DNA from 2 places in the Actinoplanes sp. NPDC049599 genome. Region 1 is predicted to be linked to the other one. Evidence: predicted binding sites of a transcription regulator. Region 1 holds the regulator's gene; the other holds the start of a gene.
What was found. The regulator HrcA, encoded in region 1, represses chaperone genes, less so after heat shock. The targets are predictions, from matches to a motif close to GGTTNGCACNCTCNNNNNGAGNGTGCNAACC.
Positions count from the first base shown of each region.

Region 1 (4,546 bases):
ACCGGCGGCGACTGGTGGGGCCTCGGGCCGGGCGCGCACAGCCACGTCGGCGGGGTGCGCTGGTGGAACGTCAAGCACCCCACCGCGTACGCGAAAAGGGTGGCCGACGGCGTGTCCCCGGGACTGGGCCGGGAGCTGCTCACCGACACCGACCGGCACGTCGAGGACGTGATGCTGCGCGTACGCCTGCGCGACGGCCTGCCGCTGCACACGCTCGACGCGCCCGGCCTGACCGGCGCCGCCCGGGCGCTGGCCGACGGCCTGCTGGACCCGGCCGCGTACGAGGCCGGCCGGGTGGTCCTCACCCTGCGCGGCCGGTTGCTGGCCGACGCGGTGATCCGCGACCTGCTGCCGTGACGCCGGTGGCGCCGGGCCGGAGCCCGGCGCCACCGGGAGCGCTACTTGATGAGCGAGACCGTCATCGGGTAGTTGTACGGCTCGTTGTTGTTCGCCTTGACCCCGGCGATGATGCCGATGATCGTGGCGATCGCCCAGGCGGCGATGCCGACGAAGAAGCCGATGATGATGCAGGTGAGCACCCAGCCGACGATCGCGATGATCGACCAGAGGATCTGGAAGTTCAGCGCCTTGACCGCCTCGGCCCGCACCACCGGGGACTGGTTGCCCTTGGCCAGCAGCGCCACCAGCGGCGCGATCCAGCCGGAGCAGCCGCCACCGAGGAACGCGCCGGCCGCGCCACCGAAGTGGGCCACCAGGATCCAGGTCTTGTCGTCGTTGCCGGGGGCGTAGCCGCCGGGCGGGTAACCGCCGGGCTGCTGGCCGTAGGCGCCGGGAGGACCGTAGGGGGTGCCACCGGGCGGCGGGCCGTAACCGCCGGCGCCCGAGGACGGCGGCGGGCCGTAGCCGCCGGGCGCACCCGAGGTCGGCGGCGGGCCGTAGCCACCGGGCGGAGCCGAGGTGGGCGGCGGCGAGCCGTAGGCGGGGGGAGGGCTGCCGTAGGTCGGCGGCTGCGGGGAGCCGTAGGCCGGCGGCGGCGGGGCGGATCCGGAGGTCGGATCGTTACCCGAATATGGGTTGAGCGGCGCGGTGGGGTCCGAGGGGTTCCCCTCACCGGGCGGACGCGGCGGTTCAGTCATGCGCACACGGTAGGACCGCGCGTCGAACGTGGCGAGGGCAACACCCGGGTGAGGTCGGAGAATAGACACTCGGCTAAGTGCCGGAGGCCCTGTCGGCTGATCATCGCGCGGCGGGCGCGGGCGACGTAGACTGGCACTCGACTTTGCGGAGTGCCAGGAAGTATGCGGAGTTGCCAGGAGCCGGGAGGAGGGTCGACATGAGTCTTGACGACCGCAAGCTGGAAGTGCTCCGCGCCATCGTCGAGGACTATGTGGCGACCCAGGAGCCGGTGGGCAGCAAGGCCCTGGTCGAGCGGCACCAGCTCGGGGTCTCCCCGGCCACCGTGCGCAACGACATGGCGGTGCTGGAGGAGGAAGGCTACATCCGCCAGCCGCACACCAGCGCCGGCCGGGTGCCCACCGACGCCGGCTACCGGCTCTTCGTCGACCGGCTCTCCCGGGTCAAGGCGCTGAGCCCGGCCGAGCGCCGCGCCATCGAGCGCTTCCTGGCCGGCGCGGTCGACCTGGACGACGTGGTGCACCGCACGGTGCGGCTGCTCGCCCAGCTCACCCGCCAGGTGGCCGTCGTGCAGTATCCCAGCCTCGCCCGCTCCTCGGTGCGCCATCTCGAGCTGGTGCCGATCTCCACCACCCGCCTGATGCTGGTGATGATCGCCGACACCGGCCGGGTCGAGCAGCGCCTGGTGGAGCTGCCCGGGCCGACCGCGACCGACGACGTGCTCGACATGCGCCGCAAGATCAACACCAAGCTCACCGGCGAGAAGCTGGCCGACACCCCGCCGCTGGTGCAGACCCTGGTCGACGAGTGCGCCCCGGAGAAACGCATCACGATGGCGTGCATCGCCTCGGTGCTGCTCGAGACACTGGTCGAGCGCAGTGAGGAACGCCTCGCCCTGGCGGGCACGGCAAACCTCACCCGCGGCGGCGTGCTGGACTTCCAGGGTTCGCTGCGCCCGGTCCTGGAAGCGCTGGAGGAGGAGGTCATCCTGCTCAAGCTCATCGGCGAGGTGGAGCCGAGCACCACCCGGGTCCGGATCGGCGACGAGAACGAAATCGACAACCTGCGGGCGGCGTCCGTGGTCAGTTCGGGTTACGGACCAGGCACGACGATCGTTGGTGGGCTCGGCGTGCTCGGGCCGACCCGGATGGATTACCCCGGCACCATCGCGACGGTGCGTGCCGTGGCACGCTACGTTGGCGATTTGCTGGCACAAAACTGACGGAACCGCTCAGCGCTGGGCAGACATGAGGACTCGAAACCCTGTGGCCAAGGACTATTACGGAATTCTCGGCATCAGCCGGGAAGCCACCGACGACGAGATCAAGCGCGCTTACCGCAAGCTGGCCCGTCAATACCACCCGGACGTCAACCCCGACCCCGAGGCGCACGAGAAGTTCAAGGACATCAACGCCGCGTACGAGGTGCTCTCGGACGACCAGAAGCGGCAGATCGTCGACCTCGGCGGCGACCCGCTGGCCCCGGGCGGCGGCGGTGGCCCGGGCGGTCCGGGCGGCCCCGGCGGCGCCGGCCCGTTCGTCGGTTTCCAGGACATCATGGACGCGTTCTTCGGCACGGCGGCGGGCGGCGGCTCCCGCGGCCCGCGCCCCCGCACCCGTCCCGGCGCCGACGCGATCCTGCGCCTCGAACTCGACCTGGTGGAAACGGCGTTCGGCGTGGAAGCCCCGATCACGGTCGACACGGCGGTGCTCTGCACCCAGTGCTCCGGCGCGGGCACGGCGCCCGGCACCCACCTGGCCACCTGCGAAACCTGCGGCGGCCGCGGCGAGGTCCAGTCGGTCCAGCGCACCTTCCTCGGCCAGGTCGTCTCGTCCCGCCCGTGCCAGGTCTGCCAGGGCCACGGCACGGTCATCCCGCAACCCTGCCCGACCTGCGCCGGCGACGGCCGGATCCGCACCCGCCGCTCGCTGACCGTGAAGATCCCGGCCGGCGTCGAGGACGGCATGCGCATCCGCCTGGCCCAGCAGGGCGAAGTGGGCCCGGGCGGCGGCACAGCCGGCGACCTCTACGTGGAAATCCACGAACGCCCCCACGACGTCTACTCCCGCAAGGGCGACGACCTGCACTGCCGGGTCACCCTGCCGATGACGGCGGCAGCGCTGGGCACCAGGCTGACCATCAAGACGCTGGACAGCGAGGAGAACATCGAGGTCAAACCGGGCACCCAGCCGGCCTCGACGCTGCGCATCCGCGGCAAGGGCGTGCCCCACCTGCGCGGCCAGGGCCGCGGCGAGCTCTTCGTCCACCTGGACGTGAAGACGCCGACCAAGCTGACGCCGGATCAGGAACGGATGCTGCGCGACTTCGCCAAGACACGGGGCGAGGACATCGCGGAGCTGAGCAAGCAGGGCGGGTTCTTCTCGCGGATGCGGGATGCGTTCAACGGGCATTAAAACCTGGATGTCGTGCCTGGTTGCATGGTGCTGACCGTCGCTCCCGCCGATTGCCGGCTGGTTGCATGTTCTATCTGCTGCCTGGTGGTTGCATGGTGGGCTTGGGGGCATCTCTGTCAGGCTTGGTCCCTGCGTGGGTCATCCCCGCCCCCAAGCCCGTTGTGGGCCGGCTTGGTGCTGCTGGCCGAGGCCGGATTCGGGGATCGGGCATGCGGGATCGTCGCTGCGGCTGCATCGCGGGCTGCGCACCACCGCAGCCGTCGTGCCACGGTTGACGTCGTGCCCACGGTTGACGTCGCGCCACGGCTGACCTTGGGGCACGGCTGACCTTGGGGCACGGCTGACCTTGGGGCACGGCCGGCGTCTTGGTGCGGTTGGCGTTGGTCATGGTTGGCCTTGGGTCATGCGCGGTGTCGTGTCATGGCCGATCCTGGGTCTCGCCTGGCGTCGCGGCTGCGTTGGGTTGTGGTCGATCCTGGGTCTCGCCTGGCGTCGGGGCTGCGTTGGGTTGTGGTCGATCTTGGATCGCGCCCGCGGCGCGGCACGGCGGGCGGCGTTGCGTCGTGGCTGAGCTGGGGCTCGGCCGGCGTTACGTTCAGTTTTCTATTGATTTGAGTTGATATGCTCCCTTGCTGAGGTTTGTTCCGTCCCGCTCAGGCTCCCGATTGGGCCCGTCTCGCCTGGACTCGTCTCGCTCGGGTGCCGCCTCCTGGCAGTTGCACCGGGGTGGGTGCCGCTCCGTTGAGGTCTTGGGGTGGCTGAGCTCGTTCTCTCTGGATTTCGGGGTGGCATGGCGTGGACGAATGGTCGCCGGGTTGTTCTCAGTGCTGTGCTCCAGTAGATCTTGGATAGCTAACTCGATTTAGAGTCTTTTGCGTGGTTGGTGTATCGGGCGATGGCAATAGCTCGCCGGAGTGACGTGGGCCGCGCGCCGACCGCTACCGACGCGCAAGATTTAGATCTTGTTGATGTGGTGTGAGCTCCGAACCTTAAGTCCACAAGATCGACAATTCGCTGCCTGCTTCGTGACTTTTACG
Region 1 is NZ_JBITLX010000017.1:133,907-138,452, reverse strand. Features, by position in the region: gene hemW (radical SAM family heme chaperone HemW) at 1-357, shown strand, start outside; gene ACIBQZ_RS27210 (DUF4870 domain-containing protein) at 399-1,097, opposite strand; gene hrcA (heat-inducible transcriptional repressor HrcA) at 1,295-2,317, shown strand; gene dnaJ (molecular chaperone DnaJ) at 2,361-3,509, shown strand.

Region 2 (4,546 bases), on a different contig from region 1:
GTTCATCGCGCTGCGCTCCGCGGGTGGCGCCGCCGCTGCCGGTGCCGCGCTCTCCGGGGTGCCGGTGTCGGTGACCGGCGGGCAGGTGATCGGCGTGGTGCTGGGCTCGGTGTCGCACCGGGACCGGTCGATCGGGCACGTCGACCTGGTCGCCGTCGACCCGCGGGAGCGGCGCCGGGGCGTGGCGCGGGCGCTTGTGGCCCGGATCGAGGGCGCCCTGGCCGGGCTCGGCGCGGGCGACGTCGTCATCGCCGGCAACGCGCCGTACTACGGCTGGCCCGGCATCGACGTGCGATACACCCCGGCGATCTGCGCGGCCATGGCGTTCGGCTTCGAGCAGGACCAGCCGGCCTGGAACATGACCGTGGACGTGACCCGGGAGCTGCCCGGCGGCACGGCCGAGGACGAGGAGCGGCTGGCCGGGGAGGGCGTCACGGTGCGCCGGGCGCACGCCGAGGACGTGCCGGCGCTGGTCCGGTTCTCGCTGGCGAACTTCGGTGAGGGCTGGGGCGGGGAGATCACCCACTCGGTGGGCCGGGACCAGGCGGGCTGTCACCTGGCGCTGGCCAAGGACGGCGCGCTGCTGGGCTTCGCCGCGTACGGGTCCTCCCGCCCGTCCTGGTTCGGCCCGATGGGCACCGCGCCGGCCGCCCGCGGGCTGGGCATCGGCGCCCTGCTGCTCCGCCGCTGCCTGGCCGACCAGCATGCCGCCGGTCACGACCGGGTGCAGATCGGCTGGGTCGGACCGCTGCCGTTCTACGCCAGGGCCGTCAACGCCCGGGTCGAACGGGTCTTCCTGCTGTATCGCAAGCAGCTCTGAGGACGCACAGCAAAAGGCGGGCCGCCCGGAGGCGACCCGCCTTTCTGCGATCAGGAGCTGGACTTAGAAGTCCATGTCTCCGCCACCACCCGGGCCACCGGCCGGGGCCGGGTTCTTCTCGGGCTTGTCCGCCACGACCGCCTCGGTCGTGAGGAACAGGGCGGCGATCGACGCGGCGTTCTGCAGCGCCGAACGGGTGACCTTGGCCGGGTCGATGATGCCCGCGGCCAGCAGGTCCACGTACTCGCCGTTGGCGGCGTTGAGGCCCCAACCGGACTCGAGGTTGCGCACCTTCTCCACCACGACGCCGCCCTCGAGGCCGGCGTTGACGGCGATCTGGCGCAGCGGGGCGTCCAGCGCGACCTTCACGATGTTCGCACCGGTCGCCTCGTCGCCGACCAGGTCGAGCTTGTCGAACGCGCTCTTGCCGGCCTGCACCAGCGCCACGCCACCACCGGGGACGATGCCCTCTTCGACGGCCGCCTTCGCGTTGCGAACGGCGTCCTCGATGCGGTGCTTGCGCTCCTTGAGCTCGACCTCGGTGGCCGCGCCGACCTTGATGACCGCAACGCCGCCGGCCAGCTTGGCCAGGCGCTCCTGCAGCTTCTCGCGGTCGTAGTCGGAGTCCGACTTCTCGATCTCGGCGCGGATCTGGTTGACCCGGCCCTGGATCTGCTCGGCGTTGCCGGCACCGTCGACGATGGTCGTCTCGTCCTTGGTGATGACGATCTTGCGGGCCGAGCCGAGCAGGCTCAGGTCGGCGGCGTCGAGCTTGAGGCCGACCTCTTCGCTGATGACCGTGCCACCGGTGAGGATGGCGATGTCGTCCAGCATGGCCTTGCGGCGGTCACCGAAGCCCGGCGCCTTGACGGCGACGGACTTGAAGGTGCCACGGACCTTGTTGACGACCAGGGTGGCCAGGGCCTCGCCCTCGACGTCCTCGGCGATGATGACGAGCGGCTTGCCGCCCTGCATGACCTTCTCGAGGACGGGGAGCAGGTCCTTCACCGCGGAGATCTTGCTGTTCGCGATGAGGATGTAGGGGTCGTCGAAGACGGCCTCCATGCGCTCGGCGTCGGTCATGAAGTACGCCGAGATGTAGCCCTTGTCGAAGCGCATGCCCTCGGTGAGCTCCAGCTCGAGCCCGAAGGTGTTGCTCTCCTCGACGGTGATGACGCCTTCCTTGCCGACCTTGTCCATCGCCTCGGCGATGATCTCGCCGACCGTGGAGTCACCGGCGGAGATGGAGGCGGTGGAGGCGATCTGCTCCTTGGTCTCCACGTCCTTGGCGAGCTTGCTCAGCTCGTCGGAGACAGCCGCGACGGCAGCCTCGATGCCCCGCTTGAGGGCCATCGGGTTGGCGCCGGCCGCGACGTTGCGCAGGCCCTCGCGGACCAGGGCCTGGGCCAGGACGGTCGCCGTCGTCGTGCCGTCGCCGGCTACGTCGTCGGTCTTCTTGGCGACCTCCTTGACCAGCTCGGCGCCGATCTTCTCGAAGGTGCCCTCGAGCTCGATCTCCTTGGCGATCGACACACCATCGTTGGTGATGGTGGGAGCGCCCCACTTCTTCTCGAGCACGACGTTGCGGCCCTTGGGGCCGAGCGTCACCTTGACGGCGTCGGCGAGCTGGTTCATACCACTCTCGAGGCCGCGACGAGCTTCCTCGTCAAATGCGATGATCTTGGCCATACGGCTTTGTCCTCCTGGACATTCGCGGCGCCGGGCCGGTCCGGCCCGCTTTCCGCACGTTGAGAACCATGCGGACGTCACCACCTGGCGAAGTGACGTCCTCAGGCCGAGCCGGATAGCCCGCGACGACCGGTCCCGTGCCCCGGCACCGATGGCGGTGCCGCAGCCGTGACCCCACCGTCCCGACCTGCTGGCACTCACGTGGCGCGAGTGCCAATCACTTGTTTAGCACTCTGCTGGGGCGAGTGCAAGCAGAACGGACCGCCGCGGAACCGCCCGCCGGGTCGCATTTCCGCGTCGCGCTTGCTCCCACCTGGGCGACCGGGTAGGCAGGGCAGCATGACGACCACCGTCGCGCCGCCCCTGACCGTGCACCGGGTCACTCCTGCGGACGCCGGCCGGATGCGGGCGCTGCGGCTGGAGATGCTGGCCGACAGCCCGCTCGCGTTCCTGGAGACGCTGGCCCAGGCGGCGGCGCGGCCGCACGCGGACTACCGGCGGCGGATCGTGCAGGCGTCGACAGGCGGCCAGCTGGCCCAGTTCGTGGCCGATCCCGGCGGGCGGCTGATCGGCCACGCGGGCGGCACGGTGCTGCCCGAGGAGCGGGGCGCGACGGTCGTCTTCGCGGTGTACATCACACCGGCCCACCGCGGCAGCGGCGTGCTCCACGGGCTCGTCGAGGCGGTGGCCGAGTGGTCGGTGGCGATGGGCCGCGGCGAGCTGATGCTGGAGGTCGTGGTCGGCAACGACCGCGCGGTCCGGGCGTACGAGCGGCTGGGCTTCGAGGACACCGGGGTGCGCGTGCCCCACCCGGTCGTCCCCGGCCTGCTCGAGCTCCAGATGCGCCGGCGGGCCTGAGATGGGCACCGCGTGGCCCGTGGCCCGCACGCTGCTGACCGCCGTCAACGGCACCACCCTGGTCGGCCTCGGCATCGCCGTGCTGACCGGCGCCAAGATCCGGCGCGGGCCGGGCGGCATCCTGGTCGCCGAGGGCTACCGCCGCAAGGTGCCGCCCGCGACCTGCTTCACCATCGGGTCGGTGATCATCACCCGGCGCACCGCGGAGTGGCTGCTGGACGAGCGCCGGTCCGGCCTGCTGGCCCACGAGAGCCGGCACGCCGGGCAGTATGCGGTGCTGGGCCCGCTGTTCTGGCCGACGTACTGGGTGTTCTGCGGCTACTCGTGGGCGGCGACCGGCACGTACGGCGCCCGCAACGCCTTCGAGCGGCACGCGGGGCTGGAGCGCGGCGGTTACCGGGCGGCACCGCTGCGCCCGGGGCTGCAACGGCTCAGACGGTCAGCTGCCACTGAGTCACCTCGTCCACCTTCCGGAAGCCCATCAGCCGATTGATCCGCAGCATGTGGGCGTTGGCCGCGGCGTTGTGGGTGTCGATCGCGCGCAGGGCGGGACGGTTGCTCACGGCGTACCGGAGGTTCTGGCTTTTGATCGTCAGGCCCAGGCCGCGGCCGCGGTGACCGGGGTCGACGATGGTGATGCCCTGCCACCCGTGCCGGCCGACGTCGTCCCGGCCCGTGATGACGGTCCAGGCGACGACCCGCCCGCTCGCCTCGTGCACGGCCCCGGAGTGGAACGTGGTGCGCTGCCGGAGCCGCAGCATCTCCTCGGTCGCGCGGATCCGGGCGGCGTCGACCTGCTCGGCCTCCCAGGCCAGGTCGCCGACGGGCGCGTCCAGGTTGAGCCGGCCGTCCAGATAGGCCAGGTCATCCAGGAACTCGGCCGGGGCCAGACCCGTCCACTGGACGAGCCGGTAACCGTCTGCAATGGCCGGATCCGCGAGCGCACCGACGTCCAGCCGGCTGCGGTGCTCCACCAGGCCGGCGACCGCGCCCACGGCCGCCGCGAAACCCGCGCCGTCGATGGCCGGGCTGATCAGGTGCCGGCGGCCGAGTGCCCGGGTGCGGTCGATCGCGTACGCGAGCAGCGCCCGTCCCGTCCCCTGCCGCCGCCGAGCCGGGGACACAAAGAGCTCAACGTTGACGTTGGCCAGGTTGTCGAGCTGCGGCAGGCCCAGCTCC
Region 2 is NZ_JBITLX010000008.1:3,890-8,435, forward strand. Features, by position in the region: gene ACIBQZ_RS16655 (GNAT family N-acetyltransferase) at 1-820, shown strand, start outside; gene groL (chaperonin GroEL) at 884-2,509, opposite strand; gene ACIBQZ_RS16665 (GNAT family N-acetyltransferase) at 2,849-3,367, shown strand; gene ACIBQZ_RS16670 (hypothetical protein) at 3,387-3,860, shown strand; gene ACIBQZ_RS16675 (GNAT family N-acetyltransferase) at 3,799-4,546, opposite strand, start outside.
Region 2: the regulator HrcA is predicted to act here: its motif matches at 2,698-2,728, upstream of groL (chaperonin GroEL).